One region of the Tepidibacter sp. Z1-5 genome, then DNA from elsewhere that is predicted to be linked to it. Evidence: riboswitches for the same ligand, from Rfam matches in the RefSeq annotation. Region 1 holds a riboswitch; each other region holds the start of a gene.

The links. A riboswitch is a leader RNA that binds a small molecule or an ion and turns the genes downstream of it on or off. The one in region 1 is predicted to bind S-adenosylmethionine.
Region 2: linked by a shared signal. The riboswitch ahead of WJW32_RS06620 (methylenetetrahydrofolate reductase) and the one ahead of metK (methionine adenosyltransferase) in region 1 are both predicted to bind S-adenosylmethionine.
Region 3: linked by a shared signal. The riboswitch ahead of WJW32_RS01300 (O-acetylhomoserine aminocarboxypropyltransferase/cysteine synthase family protein) and the one ahead of metK (methionine adenosyltransferase) in region 1 are both predicted to bind S-adenosylmethionine.
Region 4: linked by a shared signal. The riboswitch ahead of WJW32_RS04400 (Na+/H+ antiporter NhaC family protein) and the one ahead of metK (methionine adenosyltransferase) in region 1 are both predicted to bind S-adenosylmethionine.

What each region holds. Positions count from the first base shown of each region.
Region 1 covers NZ_JBBMMD010000002.1:28,743-34,174, forward strand. Annotated here, with positions in the region: gene WJW32_RS00135 (phosphodiester glycosidase family protein) at 1-1,963, opposite strand, end outside; gene WJW32_RS00140 (tRNA 2-thiocytidine biosynthesis TtcA family protein) at 1,991-2,707, opposite strand; gene WJW32_RS00145 (COG2426 family protein) at 2,911-3,354, shown strand; SAM riboswitch class I at 3,424-3,529, shown strand; gene metK (methionine adenosyltransferase) at 3,697-4,881, shown strand; gene recD2 (SF1B family DNA helicase RecD2) at 5,410-5,432, shown strand, end outside.
Region 2 covers NZ_JBBMMD010000026.1:15,887-21,318, forward strand. Annotated here, with positions in the region: gene WJW32_RS06615 (ABC transporter ATP-binding protein) at 1-1,585, shown strand, start outside; SAM riboswitch class I at 1,659-1,763, shown strand; gene WJW32_RS06620 (methylenetetrahydrofolate reductase) at 1,854-2,711, shown strand; gene WJW32_RS06625 (homocysteine S-methyltransferase family protein) at 2,717-5,089, shown strand; gene WJW32_RS06630 (hypothetical protein) at 5,106-5,432, shown strand, end outside.
Region 3 covers NZ_JBBMMD010000005.1:5,715-11,146, reverse strand. Annotated here, with positions in the region: gene WJW32_RS01325 (hypothetical protein) at 1-122, opposite strand, end outside; gene WJW32_RS01320 (hypothetical protein) at 186-356, opposite strand; gene WJW32_RS01315 (hypothetical protein) at 561-776, opposite strand; gene WJW32_RS01310 (hypothetical protein) at 828-1,262, opposite strand; gene acpP (acyl carrier protein) at 1,426-1,653, shown strand; SAM riboswitch class I at 1,874-1,979, shown strand; gene WJW32_RS01300 (O-acetylhomoserine aminocarboxypropyltransferase/cysteine synthase family protein) at 2,098-3,378, shown strand; gene WJW32_RS01295 (homoserine dehydrogenase) at 3,394-4,602, shown strand; gene WJW32_RS01290 (homoserine O-succinyltransferase) at 4,617-5,432, shown strand, end outside.
Region 4 covers NZ_JBBMMD010000019.1:7,550-12,981, reverse strand. Annotated here, with positions in the region: gene uvrC (excinuclease ABC subunit UvrC) at 1-1,504, opposite strand, end outside; gene WJW32_RS04400 (Na+/H+ antiporter NhaC family protein) at 2,037-3,353, opposite strand; SAM riboswitch class I at 3,482-3,591, opposite strand; gene WJW32_RS04395 (helix-turn-helix transcriptional regulator) at 3,852-4,760, shown strand; gene WJW32_RS04390 (GyrI-like domain-containing protein) at 4,837-5,432, shown strand, end outside.

The DNA of each region.
Region 1 (5,432 bases):
TGAAATCATTTGAGAAACTATTTTTATATACATTATTGTAATCTGGTATACTTATAAATCTTACATTGTCTTCTAATATTTGATTAAATGCATCACCTCTATAAATAACATAGACATTTTTGTCTTTTGAAGCTTTATGTAAAGATTTTTTGAATTCAAGTGCTTCCTCTTTTATTTTTAATGATTCTTTAGAGTTAAGAACTATGAATATATTATCCGCTGTAGTATTTAGTGAATTTCTAAAAAAGTCCCATTGACCAGCTGATTTAAAAAATCCTCCATTTGAACTATTAAGATTTATTATAAGGTTATTGTCTACAGTTTGACTTGCATAAGATTGGTTAAAGTTGTAGTGTGATTTATTTAGTTTTTGTTCAAATACTGTATTTGAATTAGACAATAAGAATAAATTATCTGCATTTTTTTCTATATCCTGTCTATATTTTATATGAATTAGATTATCAAGTAGAGTACTTACTTCATTCATATCACTTAAAAATGCTATATTTATGCCTTCTTCTCCTAGTTCATCTACTAAATTAGGGTCTGTATTAGATTTTCCAATTACAGTTATAGGGATAGAAGCATCTGTACCTCCGTATTCTACATGGATAATACCGTCTCCTGCACTAGTTGGAGTAAATATGTTTTTATTGAATGTACCATTTATTCCTGATACACTAAAATGCATATTTTCAATAGGGATATTAAGTGGATCAAGGTCTGCATCAAATGTATTTATAGTAAGCTTGAATTTATCATTAACATATCCAAAATCATTGTCTGTGAATGCTTGTATAGATGAAAATTCATCTTTTTGGGCTGTTGATTTGATAGCTAAAGAATCAACTATTCTTCTTTCAGCTCCATTTACGAGATTGTTTACTATAGTATCGTTTACTATAAGATCAGTAGATCCTCCTCCGTCAAAAAGCATAGCATCCTTGCAACCTAAAGATTTCATGTAATTAGCAACATCTTCTTCTTGCATTCCTATAACATTAGGAAGTCTTCCGTCTGCTGCAAATAGGATAAGTTTATTATCATAAGTTATACCTAATGCAGACCTTTGGCTTTTACCAGGAACTTTTTGTGTTGGAGGATATAATTGTCCGTCTTTTAATATTAAACTTCCGCCTCCTACTGCAAGGTCTATATTATTTGCATAATCAAGGCTAAATGCAGAATTTAGTTTTAGCTCATCTCCTACACTTAAAGAATTTCTAAGTGTTATACCGTTATTTCCAGCAGCTAATAATACATAACCATTGTCTGGTATTGCAACTGGAGGTTGTCCATATCTTATATCTGTAATGATATTATCTATTACAAGCACTTCGGTAAGGTCGTAGTATGTATCGTTAGCTCCTGGGGAGTTTTTGAAGTATTCATTTGTGTACATTACTATGTTCGCATAATTTTTACTAGGCTTATTTATAGCGGCTATTGGTAGCTGAGTATTTTTTGTTACATCTGATATACTAACATCTGGTTTTATGTAGGTAAAAAATGTGTTTCTATTTTTATCAAATAAGAATGTAGAATATTTATTTGGTTGATAATGAGGGTTTGATAAAACTTTTCCGTTTTTAACCATAGGACCAAGTGAAAATGCCGGATTTGACATACTAAAAAAGTCTGCATTTATAGCCGCCAGTATATCCTCGTTATTTCCATTTGAAGAATCATTTTTTACCATATCGCTAACCTTCTGAGTTTTACTGAATCCATCTTTGTTGAATAATAAATCTAATTTTATATCAGGATTGTCCAAATCTATGCAAACTAGATTTACATTTTGGATACCACTTTCTGTGAAAGAGTATACATTTTTATATGTTACGCCTTTAGCAAGCATCATTTCTTTTTGACTTTCAGTTACCACTGAGTTTGCAAATATATTAGTTGAAGATGAAAGCATAAAAAAACTTGCCAACATAAAGCTTATAAGTTTTTTGTTCATGAAAAATCACTCCTTTATTTATCATATTTAAGGTTTAAACCACAATTGAATTTGTTCTTTATTTTGCATAGCTTTAAGCATTCTCTTTCTAAAATAGGGAACTTTATTTGCGATATCATCTACAATGCTATTTGCAAATTCTCTTTTTGTCTTGCCATCAACAGGGCAAGGGCTTTTGAGAACTGGTAGATTATTATTTTTTACTGATTCTATTATAATGTCCTCTGTTATATATATTAAGGGTCTAATGGTAGTGATATCTATTCTGTCTAGGTATGTAACTGGTTTGAATGTATTAATTCTTCCTTCGTAGAACATACTTAAAAATAGAGTAGATATTCCATCATCAAGGTGATGTCCTAGTGCTATTTTATTTATACCTCTTTTTTTTGCTTCTTCATTTAAAGCTCCTCTTCTCATCTTGGAGCATAATGAACAGGGGTTAGATTCTTTTCTTTCATCGAATACTATTTTAGATATTTCTGTTTTGATTATAGTGTATGGAACATCTATTTCTTTTAAAAATTCTTTAGCAGCATCTAAATTCATATTATCAAATCCAGGGTCTACTGTTATAGCTTCTAGTTCGAATTTATTAGGAGAAAATCTTTGGAATAGCTTAAGTGCGTATATAAGAGCTATACTATCCTTTCCTCCAGAAAATCCTACTGCTATTTTATCGTTATCCTGTATCATGTTGTAATCGTCACAGGCTTGTCTTACTTTCCCGATTATTTTTTTCATTTTGATTCTCCTCTATATGTACTTTCATTCAAGAACTTACCTTATAAAGAATATAATGTAAGTTAAAGTTTTTACTATGTATACAATATTTAAATCCATACAATGAGTTTATATTAAAAATAATAGAAATTCAATTACAATAAGATTAAATTTTAATATATAATAAAGGTATTGAATTTTGTGAATGAGGAGTGACAGTATAAATGATTTCAGAATATATTTATCTAATGATTATATCTATGGTTCCTATAATTGAGCTTAGAGGTGCTATACCTATTGGAATAGTTAAGAACCTTAATCCATTATATGTGTACATAGCATGTGTTATAGGAGCTATAATTCCAGCTCCGTTTTTGATAATGTTTTTTAAGGATTTACTTAAGTGGCTTAAGAAGAACCGATATTTTAAAAAGCTTGGAGATTTCTTAGATAATAAGGTAAATAAGAATAGTGACAAAATAATGAGAAGAAAATTATTGGGCATAATACTATTTGTTGGAATACCTCTTCCGACTACGGGAACATGGACAGCAGCCATGGTTGCCTCTGTTTTCAACATGAGGATTAAAGATGCTGTACTGGGAATTGTTATAGGTAATATATTATCTGGAATAATAGTTTCATTTATTACATTAACTTTTACTTAAATAATGATTGACAAATAAATTTCAAAATAGTATTATGAACTAAGTCAGTTAATTGAATAGAATCTTAATACCTTATTAAGAGAGGTGGAGGGAATAGGCCCGATGAAACCCAGCAACCATCCAGTAATGGAAAATGGTGCTAATTCCTACAAGGCGAAGCTTTGGAAGATGAGGTCTAATTTAAATATAAATTAGTTTCTTCTTTGCGGAAGAAACTTTTTTTATTATAAAAGAATATAATCCAGAAGCTATTAAGTTCTTATCTATAGATTTAATGGCATAGAGTTTTAGAATTTATAGCTTTAGGGCAAAATATATAAATAAAAAATTGGAGGTATTAAAATGGCTAAAAGATTATTTACATCAGAATCAGTTACAGAGGGGCATCCAGATAAAATATGTGACCAAATATCGGATTCAATATTAGATGCATTACTTGAGAAAGATCCTAATTCAAGAGTTGCTTGTGAGACATCAGTTACTACAGGACTTGTTTTAATATCAGGTGAAATATCTACAAATGCTTATGTTGATATTCAAAAAGTTGTTAGAAATAGAATTAAAGAAATAGGTTATGATAGAGCTAAATATGGATTCGATGGAGATACTTGTGCAGTACTTCTTGCTATAGATGAGCAGTCTTCAGATATTGCCATGGGAGTTGATGAAGCACTAGAGAGTAAAGAAGGAAAGATGAAAGATGAAGTTGAAGCAGTAGGAGCAGGAGACCAAGGCATAATGTTTGGATTTGCTTGTGATGAGACAGAAGAATTAATGCCTATGCCTATATCTTTATCTCACAAATTATCAAGAAGATTATCAGAAGTCAGAAAAAATAAAACTTTAGGTTACTTAAGACCAGATGGTAAAACTCAGGTTACAGTTGAGTATGATGGAGATAAGGTTGTAAGAATAGATACTGTTTTAATATCAACTCAACATAGTCCTGATGTGACTAGAGAGCAAATAGAGAAAGACTTAATAGAGCATGTTATAAACCCTGTTATACCAGAAGAATTATTAGTTGATACTAGAATATTAGTTAATCCAACAGGAAGATTCGTTATAGGAGGACCTTGTGGAGATGCAGGTCTTACAGGAAGAAAGATAATAGTAGATACTTATGGTGGATACTCAAGACACGGTGGTGGAGCATTCTCAGGAAAAGATGCTACTAAGGTTGATAGATCAGCAGCTTATGCAGCAAGATATGTTGCTAAGAACATAGTTGCAGCAGGACTTGCTAAAAAATGTGAATTAGAACTAGCTTATGCAATAGGAGTTGCAGAGCCTGTATCTATAATGGTTGAAACATTTGGAACTGGTAAAGTTTCGGAAGAAATACTAGTAGAGCTTGTTAAAAAGCACTTTGACTTAAGACCAGGAGCTATAATAAGAGATTTAGATCTTAAAAAGCCTGTATTCAGACATACAGCAGCTTATGGACACTTCGGAAGAACTGATTTTGACTTTGCTTGGGAGAGAACTGATAAGGCTGAAATACTTAAAAAAGAAGCATTACAATAATATAATTGTTTTATGAAAGAGGCTTGAATAAGCCTCTTTTATTTTTATATGCTTAACCCAAAAATAAGGGTATTAAAATAATTCTTTCTTAGATTATATGTGGGTTATCAAAACTATCTATAAAAATAACGCAAATACAACGATATTTTGAATATAACTAAGCTTTTATCTTATTAACAATCCTAAAATTTACGAACTCCCCTACGGTCAGACACGCAAATTTCTTAACGTATTATTAAACGCTAAAAACTAAGTTATATTAGTCAAAATATCTAAAAATATTTACTAACATTTTTATAGACAGTTTTGAGTATTAATACTTATATCATAAATTCAACCCTACCCCTCTATTAAAATAAAAAAAAATTTTTGCTTAAATACATGAATTTTATTTTGTGTAACATATCTATAAATACAAGATTATAGAATTAAAATTTATGGATAACATGATAAATAAAGAAAGTAAAATATTAAAGCGTGAATTTTTTGATATAATAGTAGTATTATAACTGTTTAGGAGTAGATGCTATGGAGAAAATAAAGGGAATGGT
Region 2 (5,432 bases), on a different contig from region 1:
GAATATACAAAGAATTATATACTTTGGAATATTGCTTTTAACGCTATATATAGTAAGAGCTATACTTCAGTTCATAGTAGATTATTGGGGGCATACTTTAGGAGTTAGAATAGAGTACGACATGAGAAGAAAACTTTTTAAACATATAAACAAGCTTTCATTTTCTTACTTTGATAACGTAAAGACTGGACAGATAATGTCAAGACTTGTAAACGATTTAAATCAAATATCAGAACTTGCCCATCATGGACCAGAGGATTTATTTATAGCATTCGTTACGCTAGCAGGATCATTCTGTATAATGATTACACTAAATGTGAAAATGACTTTAGTAATATTCTCTATAATGCCTATAATGCTTACATTCACAATTATTAAAAACAGAGAGTTAAAAAAATCATTTAGAGATTTAAGAGTTAAGATCGGAGAGATAAACGCTCAAGCTGAGGATTCTATATCTGGTATAAGAGTTGTAAAAGCTTTTAACAATGAAGAATATGAAGAATATAAATTTGATTTAGGAAATAAAAGCTTTAAAGAAACAAAACAAAAATCATATAAGGTATTAGGACAATTTTTTAGCGGAATAACATTTTTTTCAAACATTATAAATCTTGTCGTACTAATGTATGGATCATATCTTATATACAATAATGAATTTACAATAGGTGATTTAATAGGATTTTTATTATATGTATCTATGTTTTTACAGCCTATACGAAAGATAACTACATTAATCGAAAATTATCAAAGAGGTATGGCAGGTTTTGCAAGATTTATGGAGGTTATGGAAATAAAGACTGAAATTCAAGAAAAGCAAGATGCAATAAATATTGATAAATTAAAAGGTAATATAGAATTTGAAGATGTAGGATTTGGATACAATAACAACAAAAGTATACTTACAGGAATAAATATGAGTGTTAAGTCTGGAGAAACTATAGCAATAGTAGGGCCTTCTGGTGCAGGAAAGACTACACTTTTAAGATTAATACCTAGATTTTATGAGGTAAGTAATGGAGTTATAAAGATAGATTCAGTAAATATAAAGGATATGAAGATAAGGGATTTAAGAAAAAATATAGGAGTTGTAGAGCAGGATGTATTCTTATTTTCAGGTACTATAAAAGAAAATATACTTTATGGAAAGTATGATGCAACAGATGAAGAAATAATAGAAGCTTCTAAAAAAGCTAATGCACATGAGTTTATAATAAATCTTGAAAATGGATACGATACCTATATTGGTCAAAGAGGAGTTAGACTATCTGGAGGTCAAAAACAGAGAATTGCTATAACTAGGATATTCCTTAAAAATCCACCTATCTTAATACTAGATGAGGCTACATCTGCACTTGATACTCAAACAGAAAGAATTATCCAAAAATCTTTATATGATTTATCTAGAAATAGAACGACATTAGTTATAGCTCATAGACTTACTACTATCAAGAATGCAGATAAGATAATAGTTCTTACTAATGATGGAATAACGGAATGTGGAAGTCATGATGAACTTATAGATCGAGAAGGAATTTATAGTGATCTTTATAAGTTACAGTTTGAGGATATATATGAATATTAAAAAGCATTAAATATTCAGAAAAAAGCTTGACATATATTTCAAGATGATATAGTATGTAAAAAAACAAAATAAACTCTTATCAAGAGAGACTAAGGGATCTGGCCCAGTGAAGTCTCGGCAACCGGCACGAATGTGCATCGGTGCTAAATCCAGCAGCTAATTAGCTGAAAGATAAGCTTTCTATGAATTGTAACCTCTTTCAGTCGAAAGAGGTTTTTTTATTTAGGATTCTTATCTCTTTAAACTTAATAAGAGAGGGAGGATTAATATGAAAAAATTAAGGGAAAAAATTAAACGAAAAGAATTTGTAACCACTATAGAGATAGAACCACCAAAGTCTGGTAGTTCAGAATCTGAAATAAATAGGATACAAAAGCTAGCACATTTAATAGATGGAGTTAATATACCAGATAATCCTATGGCTAACATGAGGATGAGTCCTATAGCTTTAGGAAGCATAGTACAAAGTAAGCTTGACATTGAAGCTATATTTCACTTTGCATGTAGGGATAGAAACATTCTATCTATTCAATCAGAATTACTTGGAGCCAATGCTTTAGGGGTTAAAAATATATTAACATTAACAGGAGATAAACCAGAGGTTGGAGATCATAAAAATGCAACTGGGGTATTTGATACTGACTCTATAGGTCTTACTCAAGTTGTATCTAAACTAAACGGTGGATTTGATTTTAGTGGAAATAAATTAGAAGAAAAAACTGATTTTTTCATTGGAGGAGTGGTGAATCCGTGCAGTGATGATTTAGAAAAAGAGATAGATAAGTTTCATCAAAAGATAGAAAGTGGAGTAAACTTTTTTCAAACTCAGCCTGTATTTGATATTGAAAAACTAGAGAAATTCACAAAAAAAATTGAACATATAGACATTCCAATATTATATGGACTTATGCCTTTAAAGTCTATCAAGTTTGCAAGATATCTAAACAACAATGTTACTGGGATTGATGTTCCTAATAAACTTATAGATAGACTTGATAAAGGTGGGAAAAAAGAGACTTTAAATATATTAAAAGAGACATACTTAAATATAAAGGGCATGTCAAAAGGGATTCATATATTTCCTATGAAGGATTATGATTTGACTTTAGAATTATTACAGGGGTGATAGATATGACTAAGATATTAGAAGAATTGTTGGTGTTTGATGGTGCTATGGGAACTATGCTACAGGAAGATGGATTAAAGCCTGGGCATTGTCCTGAACTTATGAATGTAGATTATCCGGACAAGGTAATTAAAATACATGAAAAATATTTAAAGGCAGGGGCAGATGTTATAACTACTAATACATTTGGAGGAAGCAGTGTAAAACTTAAAGAGTATAACCTTGAAGATAGGGTGTATGAGATTAACTCAAAAGCAGTAGAAATAGCTAGAAAAATAGCTGACAAATATAATAAATATGTAGCTGCATCTGTTGGACCTACTGGAAAATTTGTAGAACCTATAGGAAACAATAGTTTTGATGATATATATGAAATATTTAAAGAACAAATAAATGCTTTGGCAAGTAAAAATCCAGACTTTATACTTCTTGAAACATTCAATGATTTAGGAGAGATAAGAGCAGCTCTTTTAGCAGCAAAGGATGTATGTGATATACCGGTTATATGTACACTAACTTATGAAGGAGATAGAACATTAACAGGGGTTAGCCCAGAATCAGCAGCTATAGTATTAGAATCTTTAGGTGCTAGTGCTGTTGGGGTAAACTGCTCGGGAGGACCAGAGGAATTAATAGAAGTTACTAAGAAGATATGTAAAACTACTTCCTTACCTGTTATAGTTCAACCAAATGCAGGTCTTCCTGTTATAAAAGATGGCAGCATATATTATCCACTGAATGGGAAAGCTTTTATACAAAAAATTGAGCCATATTTTGAAATAGGAGTTAACATATTTGGTTCATGCTGTGGATCAACTCCTGAGCATACTAAATTTATAAAAAAAAGAATTAAAGATTTCAAACCTACAAAAAGGAACTTAGAACAAGTATCAATACTTTCAAGTAGAGAAGAGATAGTAAAGATAGGTAAAAACTATATTCCAAAAATAATAGGAGAGAGAATAAATCCTACAGCAAACAAAAAACTAGCTCAAAAAATAAAAGATGGAGATTTTTTAATAGCTCAAGAAGAAGCTCAAATTCAAGTCGAAAATAAAGCACATGTGATAGATGTAAATGTTGGTGTTGATGGAATAGATGAAGCATATGTTATGAAAAATCTCATAAATTTGATTCAAAAGAATGTAAATGCACCTTTATCTATAGATTCCACAGATAAAGATGTTTTAGAGGAAGCTTTAAAAAATTATCATGGAAAAGCTATAGTAAACTCTGTTAATGGAGAAGAAAAAAGTCTTGAATCTATACTTCCTCTAGTCAAAAGATATGGAGCTGGGGTTATAGGTCTTACTCTTGATGAAAATGGCATACCAAATAGTGCAAAAGAAAGGCTTGAAATAGCTAAGAAAATAGTTAATAGATGCATTGACTATAATATACCTAAAAAAGACATATACATAGATCCATTGTGCATAAGTGTATCTACAGATAATAAAGCAGCTATTGAGACTTTAAAGAGTATAAAAATTATAAAGGAAGAATTAGATGTAAACATAGTTTTAGGTGTTAGTAATATATCTTTTGGACTTCCAAGTAGAAGCAAGTTAAATAGCTCATTCTTGTCTATGGCTATTTCAAATGGATTAGACCTTGCAATACTCAATCCATTAGATGAAAATATTATGAATTCTTATCAAGCAGCATCTGTTTTATCAAATAGAGATGAGAATGTAACTAACTATATAAATTTAAACAGCAAAAAAAGTATTTTAAAAAGTGAAATAGATGAATCAAATGACATTATATCAATAGATCAACTTAAAAAATGTATAGTAAATGGATCATATAAGGCATTAGATATAACTAAAAAACTTTTAGATGAAAATATAGATAAATCAGAGATAATAGATGAAGGACTTATAGAGGCACTTAATATAGTAGGTAATAAATTTGAAAACAAAGAGTATTTCCTTCCACAATTAATGCTTAGTGCAGAAATAGTTGAAAAGATATTTGATATCATAAAGAATACCTTGAATTTTGACCTTAAAACTAAGGGAACTATAGTGATAGGAACTGTTAAAGGAGATGTACACGATATAGGAAAAAACATGGTAAGTGTTATGTTAAAATCACATGGATATAAGGTAATTGATTTAGGAAAGAATGTGCCTGCTGATAAGTTTTTAAATGCAGCTAAAGAAGAAAAGGCAGATGTAATATCTTTAAGTGCTCTTATGACAACTACTATGAGTGAAATAACTACAACTATAGATTATATAAGAAAGGAACTTCCCGATATTAAAATAATAGCTGGAGGTGCAGTAGTTACAGAAGAATTCGCAATAAAATCTGGAGCAAATGGATACAGTGAGGATGCAGTTGGTGCTGTTAAGCTTGTAGATTCATTAATATGATATATGGAGATATTTTATGGATGTAAATGTTTTATATAATTTTAATATAGATAAAGAGATAGACAGTATATGCGAGAATATAGAGGAACTAAGAGGATTAGAAGATGAGGTTTTAGAAATTAAAAAATATATAAAGCCGTGTATTTACTATAAGGATATAAATATAAAAAGCATAGAAAAGGATAAGGTAACATTAGATGAAATAGAGATAGACAGCGCTTATTTAGCAAAAGGGCTATTAGGATGTCATAAGGTAACATTAATAGCTCTTAGTATAGGAGATTATCTTAATAAATACTCTCAAGAAAAATATCTTAGTTCAGAGTTAAAAAAAAGTTCAATA
Region 3 (5,432 bases), on a different contig from region 1:
ATCAATATTAAGAATGGGATCCAATCACATATATCAAGATCATCTATACATTCTTGGAATATTAAGAATATGAAAAATAAAGCTATAATCCACCAACAATCAAAATTTTTAAAACAACCCATAATCTTACCTCCTTTTTTATAACTACGATAGCATGTTTATTATGTCAAATGTTTAATTAGCGCCTAGCAGCCGTGATGTCCTCCACAATCGCCATAAGCACATAATATTAATATTAATATTAAGAACGGAATCCAATCACATATATCCAGATCATCTATACAATCTTGGAAGAATATGAATAAAACAAATAAAGCTATAATCCACCAACAATCAAAATCTTTAAAACAACCCATAATCTAACCTCCTTATTTTTTTGAAGGTTATACCTTCTTCTATATACTATGTACTTTGGGTTAATTTGGTTAATGCATATATGTGAAAATTTTGTTTTTGTTTATCAAAATCCGCTTCATGCTAACGCATTAATAATGTCGCCAACGAGTGCTAACAGAATCCGTTGCTCAAAAAAAGAAAAAAAGCTAGTAAAAACTAGCTTTTTAGCATCCAAATCCGCCATCACAACAGCAAAGTAATATGATACCGATTAGTATTATGAATAAGAAGTTATTGTCATCACCACAAAAATCAAAATCGCAACAGCAGAATAATACTAGTAATAATAGTATCCATATAAATCCACAATCGTCATCGTGGCCACAGCCAAATAAATTTCCAAATCCGCCTCTAAATAAATTTCCACTATTTTCACTCATTCTATTACCTCCCATAAATTAATATTAAAGGTTATTTCCTTCTTCTTTATGTTATGAGGTTTCATCTAATTTTGTTACTCTTATAAGAGTTTTTTTTAATTTTTTTTGTATTTCATCTTGGGACAATCTATTGTATGTATTATAATAATTTATATTTTGTTTTAGTTTTTCTTTATTATTGAATCTATTGTTTATAGCTGTTTTTAATTTTTCTAAGGAAACCATTTTATAGTCAATATAGGCTTCAATATATTTATTATTTTCAATACTTGATAGGCCATTTTTTATATTGTCTATTCTTTTTACGTATTCCCCTATATTATTCTGCTTAATACGATTATTATTAAAATCTTCAACTATAAAATTAACCTCTCTTATATATGGATTTATATTTTTAACGTCATTCATTAACTTATTCTGATAGATATTTAAATTCATGCAAAAAAACAGTACGTACAATATAAATATAGCTGTAAATTTTCTCATATATTTCCTCCTTAGTATTACTTTCATTATATTTATATTCATATTTGTACAAGTTATTACAGTTATTTAGCTTAGCTCAAAAAAAATATATTGAAATATTTTTGAACATGTAATAAACTACTATTAAAAATATTAGTTTATTATGTTTTAGGAGGTAAGTAATATGTTTGAAAAAATAAAAGAGATAATAGCAGATCAATTAGGTGTAGATGATATAGATTCTATAACACCATCAACTTCTTTAGTCGCTGATTTAGAAGCTGATTCTCTTGATGCTGTTGAAATAATGATGGCTCTTGAGGATGAATTCGATATTGAAATTCCAGATGAGCAAGCTGAAAATTTCAAAAACATAGGAGATATATGTACTTATATCGAAAATAATAAATAAAAAAGATAAGGGGAATTTCTTCCTCTTATTTTTTTGAATTTTGAAATAAAGTTTATTAAAATGAGCACTATTCAGACTGTTAACAAAATATTGTTAGCAGTCTTTTTTCAAGTTGATTCAATCATAAATATTTTTAAAAAATTTATTTTTTATATTGACATCTTAGAAAATTTCCATTAGAATTGATTTTAAATTAAAAAAATTAAATAATTTTAAGTAACTCTTATCAAGAGTGGCGGAGGGATCAGGCCCTATGAAGCCCAGCAACAGCTAGTATTTACTAGAAATGTGCTAATTCCTGCAGTAATATTACTGAGAGATGAGGGAATAAAGTAGTTATATATAACTATTGTAATCTAACAACCATTTCTCAAAGACTATAGAAATGGTTGTTTTTTTTATTCTTCTCATTTTAAAATTAAAATTTTAAAAGGAGGACTAAAAATGAAAAAAAGTAATTTGAATTTTGAAACACTCTGTGTACAAGGAGGATATAATCCAAAACCAGGAGAACCTAGGATACTACCTATAATACAAAGTACAACATACAAATATGAAGACCCAGATCATGTTGCAGCTTTATTTGACTTAAAGGAAAATGGTCATATGTATTCTAGAATAAGTAATCCAACGGTTGCTGCTTTTGAAGAAAAAATAGCTCTTTTAGAAGGTGGTTCTGGCGCAGTAGCTGTATCATCTGGTCAAAGTGCTACAGCTTTAGCTATTTTAAATATATGTACAAATGGAGATCATATTTTAGCTTCATCTACTTTATACGGCGGTACATTTACTCTTATTTCTTCAACACTTAAAAAATTTGGAATAGAAGTTACATTTATTGATCCTGATTTACCTAAAGAAGCAATATTAAAATATGCAAAAGAAAATACTAAATTAGTTTTTGGTGAAAGCATCGGAAATCCCGGACTTAACATTCTAGATTTTGATAAATTTTCCCAAATAGCTAGAGAAATAAAAGTTCCTTTTATTGTAGATAATACTCTAATTACACCATACCTTTTGAAGCCCCTTGAGCTTGGTGCTAATATAGTAGTTCATTCAGCTACTAAATATATAGATGGTCATGCTTCTAGTGTTGGAGGGGTTATTGTAGATGGTGGAAATTTCGATTGGAGTAGCGGAAAATTCGATGAATTCGTATCACCCGATCCAACCTATAACGGAATTAGTTATGTAGAGAAATTTAATAATCTATCTTATATAACCAAACTTAGAGTTCAACTGCTTAGAGATTTTGGAACTTGTTTAAGTCCTTTCAACTCTTTTCTATTTAATCTTGGAGTTGAAACACTTCACCTTAGAATGCAAAGACATAGTGAAAATGCATTAAAATTGGCTAACTTTTTAGAAAAACACGAAAAGGTAAAATGGGTTAACTATCCTTATCTTAAAAATAGTAAAACTTATGATAATGCAAAAAAATATCTTAAAAAAGGAGCAAGCGGAATTCTAACCTTTGGTATTGAAGGTGGAATTGATGATGCCAAATCTTTTGTGAAGAATTTACAACTTTCTGCACTAGTAATTCATCTTGCAGATACTAGAACTAGTGTACTTCACCCAGCTAGTACAACTCATCGTCAACTAAGTGAGAAAGATCAATTGAATGCAGGCGTTACACCTGATTTGATTAGAGTCTCAGTTGGAATTGAAAGTATAGATGATATAATAAAAGATTTTGATAATGCTTTAAACAATATATAATTCGAGGTGATGTTAATGATTTCAGTAGCTGTTTTAGGAAATGGAGTTGTAGGCTCTGGTGTTTGTGAGCTTATTAATAAAAACAATAATAATATAAAACTATCAAAAATTTTGGTTAAGAATCTAGATAAGCATAAGGATGATAAAAATCATAGTATTATAACAAATAAAATTGAAGATGTTTTTGATGAAAACATAGATATAGTTATAGAGCTAATTGGTGGAATAACCCCAGCTTATGAATATATAAAACAATCTTTAAGAAATAAAAAACACGTTATCACAGCAAACAAAGATTTAATTTCAAGACATGGAGAAGAACTTTTAGAAATTGCTTACGAAAATAATGTAAAACTTTATTTTGAAGCAAGTGTTGGTGGAGGTATACCTATAGTTAAAAATATCAAAAACTACTTAGTAAGTAATGAAATCAAAAGTATAAAAGGCATACTAAACGGAACCACAAATTTCATTTTAACAAAAATGAATAAAGAAAAAACTTCTTACTCTAATGCTTTAAAAACAGCTCAGAATCTTGGATTTGCAGAAGCTGATCCTTCTTCTGATATTAATGGATACGACAGTGCAAGAAAACTTTCGATTCTTTCTACTATAGCTTATGAAAAGAAAGTTTATTGGGAAGATTTTAAGGTTGAAGGAATTTATAATATAACTGAGACGGATATAAAAAAAGCAAATGAGTTAGGAGGAGTTATTAAGCTTTTAGGCATAAGTAATTTCAAAAATGATAAAGTTTATGCAAGTGTTAGACCTGTTATAGTAAATAAAGATTCTGAATTTGCAAAAATAGATGATGAATATAACTCTATTATAGTAGAAGGGGATAGTGTGGGAAAACTTATATTTACAGGAAAAGGTGCTGGAAAACTTCCAACTGCTACAGCAATATACTCAGATATAATAGACTGTATTCAAAATAAAAAAGATTCTTTCTTATTTAACTATGAAAAAGCTCTGATTAAAAATAACTCTAGTGAAAAATGTGATTGGTATATAAAAATCAACTATAAAAACTCACATAAAATCCTAGCTGAATTAACTGAACATTTCAAAAATATAGATTTGGAAATCAATAAAAAAACTAGTCAAATTCTTGTAGTAGTTAAATCTGAATACGAAAAATATATAAATGAAATATTAGACAAATTACTTAAGTTAGAAGAAGTTAATACAATAAATTCTTTAATGGTTTTAAGTGCCTAGAGGAGTGATATAAAATGCCTCTTTTAATACCACAAAATACTTCTTTATACAATATTTTAACTTATGAAGGTATATGTTTAATAAATAAGTATAAATTTAATAAACATATAAAACCGTTAAAAATACTTATTTTAAATTTAATGCCTACAAAATTAGAAACTGAAATTCAACTTCTTCGTGTCCTTGGATTTAGTAATCACTATATAGAAATAACTTTTTTAACAACTAAAACATACATATCTAAAAACACTTCTAAAGAACATTTAGATATGTTTTATAAAACTTTTGATGAAATAAAAGATGAATACTTTGATGGTATGATTATAACTGGAGCTCCAGTTGAACATTTAGATTTTGAAGATGTTGCATATTGGAATGAGTTTAAAAATATAATGGATTATTCATATAAAAATATAAAATCTACCTTTCATATATGCTGGGCAGCCCAAGCAGGACTTTACCATCATTATGGAATTAAGAAATACAGTTTAGATGAAAAAGTTTTTGGTGTTTTTTCTCATAAGTCAAATAATTCATATTCAAAATTATTAAATGGATTTGATGATGAATTTTTTGCTCCACATTCTAGGTACTCATACACAAAAAAGGAGGATGTTGAAGATTTAGATGATCTTGAAATATTATCCGAATCAGATGAGGCTGGAATATATATAATAAAGTCTAAGGATTTTAAAAATATATTCGTAACTGGTCATTCTGAGTATGATTCTTATACTTTATATAATGAGTACAAAAGAGATATTGATAAAAATATAGATGTACAAATTCCTAGAAACTATTTTTTAGATGATAATCCAAATAATAATCCT
Region 4 (5,432 bases), on a different contig from region 1:
TAAGACCTTTTGTTCTATGCTTATCATCCTTGTACATTCCCCATAGAGGGATATCAATATTTTTATTATCTAAAACTTTTTTTACAGCATTTACTTGTCCAATTCCTCCATCAAGTAATATTAAATCTGGATAATTTCCATTTTCTAATCTTCTGTTTACTATTTCTTGCATAGATGCATAATCATTTGGCCCTATAACAGATTGAATCTTATATCTTCTATATTCTTTTTTATCCTTCTTTCCATCTGTAAATACGACCATACTTCCTACCGAATCCACTCCTTGTATATTTGATATATCATATGCTTCTATTCTATTTGGCTTTTTCTCTAAATTAATTAGCTCTTTTATCTGATCTAAAACACCAGTAGTCTTTTCAAACTTCATTTTTTCTAAATTGGAGAACTTTTCTAATGATTCTAAGGCATTTTTTCTAACCATATTCACAAGATCTTTTTTTTCTCCTCTTTTAGGTATTTTAATATCTACATTTTTATTTTTAATACCACTTAACCACTTCTTTATTATCTCCATATCTTCTATTTCATCTTCTATTATTAACTCTTGAGGTATAAATACACCAGATGAATAAAACTGTTTTATAAAAGAAGCCATTATTTCTTCTCTTTCATTATCAATTACACCTTTTAATATATAGTGTTCTCTACCAACTATTTTTCCATTTCTAACAAAAAATATTTGGACACAAGCTTCATCATCTACTTTTGACATAGCTATTACATCTTGATTTATATCATTAGTAGATACTATCTTTTGTGTTTGTATTATATTTTCAATACTTATTATCTTATCTCTGTATTTTGCAGCTTTTTCAAACTCAAAATTATTCGAACATAATTCCATATTCATTTGTAGTTCTTTTTTAAGGTTTTCTATTTTACCAGATAGAATCATTATTGTCTCATCTATCATTTCCATATATTCTTCATTACTAATATTTCCAGTACATGGACCTATACACTTTTTAATATGATAATTAAGGCATGGTCTTTGTTTTCTCTGTATAGCTTTTTTTATATCTATACTACAAGTTCTTATAGGATATATATTTTTTATAAGCTCTAAAGTTTCATTAAGAGCAGTTATATTAGTATAAGGTCCAAAATATTTAGCCTTGTCCTTCTTTATCTTTCTAACCTTTAAAACTCTAGGATAATCTTCATTTAATGTTATCTTTATATATGGATAAGTCTTATCATCTCTTAATAAAACATTGTATTTAGGTCTGTATTCTTTTATTAGATTACACTCCAGTATCAATGCCTCAACTTCTGAATCTGTAATTATATATTCAAATTCAGAAATATTTTTGACCATAGACTTTACTTTTAAAGTATGATTTTTTGATACAAAGTACTGTCTTACTCTGTTTTTTAAAGATATAGCCTTTCCTACATATATTACATTTTTATATTTATCCTTCATTATATATACACCTGGTGAGCTAGGTAAATTCTTTAACTGTTCTTTTATGTCAAACATATTTCACCTCTTATGACTTATTATAATTAATTTTTAGAAATTTTAAAACAAAAATTTCGCTCTATGCTATAACTTAACTCATGGTGCTAACAATTTCTACTAACTACCTTGCTTAAAATATATTTTCAATATACATATATTACAAAATTTGATAGTTCCTAAAATCTAAGTTTATGATATAATAATAGTAACTATAATTTTTGTAATATAATAATAGTAACTAAAATTAAGGAGTGTGATTTCTGACATGTCCAACGGTGACAGGTCTGTTCCAACCCGAGTCAAAGACTACTCAGCATGTTTATCAATACTATTAATAATGTATTTTATTTCTAGTTTTTTAATCGGAATAATTTAAAAAAAGTCTACCTATAATTAGGTAGACTTTTTTACTTTATAATAAATTATATTACTTTCAACTTGTATATAACATTGATAAATGAACTAAACTTACAACTATTTTAATCAACAGAGTCGTGAGACTTGTTGGCACCATGAGTCAATGCGTAGCATTAGACGAATTTTTTATCTGCTAACTTACTACTTCATTTGCTTTCTTAGCCTTACTTTCAAGATTTGGATATCCAAATGATATTGCCAATATTCCAAATACAAATATTAGTATAGGATAGTGTAAATACTTTATTATAGCTAAAGGCGATATAGATGCAAGACCTGCTGCTACTAATATCTGTGCTCCATATGGAATTATACCTTGCCAAGCTGCTGCAAATATATCTAATATACTAGCACTTCTTCTTGGGTCTATATCATATTCCATTGCTATATCCTTTGCTATAGGTCCTGCCATAACTATTGCTATAGTATTATTAGCAGTACATATATCTACAATACTCACAATAGCTGCTATTCCAAATTCTGCACCTTTTTTTGTCTTTATTCTACTTCTTATAAATTCTAATATAAACTGTATTCCACCATTGAACTTTATAAGCTCAACAATTCCACCTACTATTATAGCTATCATAGCTAAATCTTCCATTCCAGATATTCCAGTTGCTACAGCCTGTATAAATCCAAATAATCCAAATGATTTATAATAAAGACCTACAACTCCTGCAAATAAAATTCCTCCGCCCAGTATTACAAATACATTAACTCCGAATAGAGCTGCTATTAATACTGATAAGTACGGTAATACCTTAACTATTTCATAAGTATATTCAGTATCTAAGCTAAGCTGATTTCCAGATGTTATAACTCCTAAAATTAGAGCAGTTATAATAGCTGCTGGTAAAGTTATAATAAAGTTTACTTTAAATTTATCTCTCATCTCACAACCTTGAGTTCTAATAGCTGCAATAGTAGTATCCGAAATCATAGATAAATTGTCTCCAAACATTCCTCCACCAACTACTGCACCAAGAGCTAATCCAACTGGTATTGATATCTTTGACGCAACTCCTATAGCAATTGGTGCAAGTGCTACTATAGTTCCCACAGATGTTCCCATTGAAAAAGATATAAAACATGCAATAACGAATAATCCAACAATCAATAAATTTTCAGGTAAAATAGATAAACTTAAATTTACAGTAGCATCTACTCCTCCCATTTCTTTTGCTACATTTCCAAATGCTCCAGCTAATATGAATATAATTGCCATAAGTATAATATTACTTTCTCCTGCACCTTTACAAAATACATCTATCTTAGTAGATATACTCTCTTTTGGATTCATAAATAAAGCAACCGCTGCCGATATTAAAAAAGCTACTATAACAGGCATCTTATAAAAATCATTAGTTATAATTCCTGATCCGATAAAAATAATTAAAAACACTGCCAAAGGCAATAATGCCCAAGGATTTCCTGACTTTTTGTTCATAGTATACACCCCTTCACTAAATTAAATATTATATTTCTAAAGCGATTTAGTGATTACTTTTTTATGCATAAAAAAAGTCTTCCCTAAATCGAGAAGACTCTAATAGCACAACTTAAACTATCATCATCTTCTCATCTCTCAAAGCTATAAGCTTTGTTGGACTTGGCACCTTTTCAAACCGTGTTTGAAGGTTGCCGAGACTTCACAGGGCCATTCCCTCCGTCTCTCTTGATAAGAAGTAAAAATTTATTTAATTTTCTTATTAATTAATAATACAGCCATATTATAGATTTGTCAAGAAATTATTTTCAAGAATTTTCAAGTGCATCTTGAATAGCATCAGTAATTTACTTTGGTACAAACCAAATCTAGTTTCTATTTTAGTATCTGTGGGTTATCAAAATGTTAGATATCACCAACAAATTCTAACGGACTCTGTTGCTCAAGATAATTTCAAATGTAGCTAGTATAATTGGTATAATATTATTGGGTGATAATATGCAGATAGATAGACTATTTAAGATTATATTTATATTATTGAATAAAGGTACAGTTACAGCAAAATATCTTTCGGAACACTTTGAAGTTTCAACAAGAACTATATATAGGGATATAGATAAGTTAAGTTCATCAGGTATCCCCATATACACCAGTAAAGGTAGTGGCGGTGGTATTAGTCTGCTTGAGAATTTTACTTTAAATAAATCTATTGTTTCAGAAAATGAACAAAATGAAATACTATTAGGACTTCAAAGTTTAAAATTAACTAAATCTCCGAATATCGAAAGTCTAATCAATAAATTAAATGCAGTATTTAAAAGTCCCAATAGTTATAACTGGATTGATATAGATTTTTCTCATTGGGGTAGCAAAAAAGATGAACATCAAAAGTTTACCGACATTAAAGCTGGAATAATAAATCATAATATAATTACATTTGAATATATAAGTTCTTATAGTAAGAGAACAATTAGAAGTGTTGAACCATTACGATTAGTTTTCAAATCGAAAACATGGTATTTACAGGGATTCTGTAGGACTAAGCAAGATTTTCGTACATTTAGAATTTCACGTATGAAAAAAATTAAAGTTGTAAATGAAACATTTGAACGAATACCTCCTGATGATTTGTCAATAGGATACGAAACAGTAGATTGTGATTTGATAGTAACACTAAAGCTCAGATTTAACCAGCAGATGGGGTATAGAGTTTATGATGAATTTGATGATGATTATATTATCGAAAATGATGATGGTAGTTTTAATGTAGAAGTATCTTTCCCTGAAAATGAATGGATATATGGATATATAATGTCATTTGGATACTTTGTTGAGGTACTTGAACCTAAACATATTCGAAATATTATAAAAGATAGATTAAACAAATCTATAGAACAATATAACTAATAATTTAAATATGACATACTGTTGTCAGGTAGTATATATTATACTACTAATATACCATATTGAAGGAGGAATAAGGATGAAATATGAATGGAGAAAGCAAGGCAAAGAATTATATTTACCAAAAAATAAACCTGAAGTTATTACGGTGCCAAACTTTAAATTCTTTATGATTGATGGAAAAGGTGATCCTAATAGTGAAGACTTTTCTGAAGCAATTGGGGTATTATATTCCTTATCTTATGCTTTAAAAATGTTACCTAAAAAAGGCATAATACCAGATGGATATTTTGACTATACTGTATTTCCACTTGAAGGTATTTGGGATTTAGAAGAAAAAGCAAGAACATTGGATACGCTAGATAAAAGCAAATTAATTTATACAATTATGATAAGACAGCCGGACTTTGTAACTGATGATTTAGCACAAGAAGTTATTGAAATTGTAAAAAAGAAAAAACCTCATCCCTTACTTGATAAAGTAAGATTTAATAGTTTAGAGGACGGACTTTGTCTTCAAATGCTACATTTAGGTTCTTATAACGATGAACCCGAGAGTTTTTCGATTATGGAAAATTATTGTACACAGAATAATTTAAAGCGAAGTTCCAAAATTCATAGAGAGATTTATATCTCCGATGCTAGAAAAACTCAACCTGATAAACTTAAAACTGT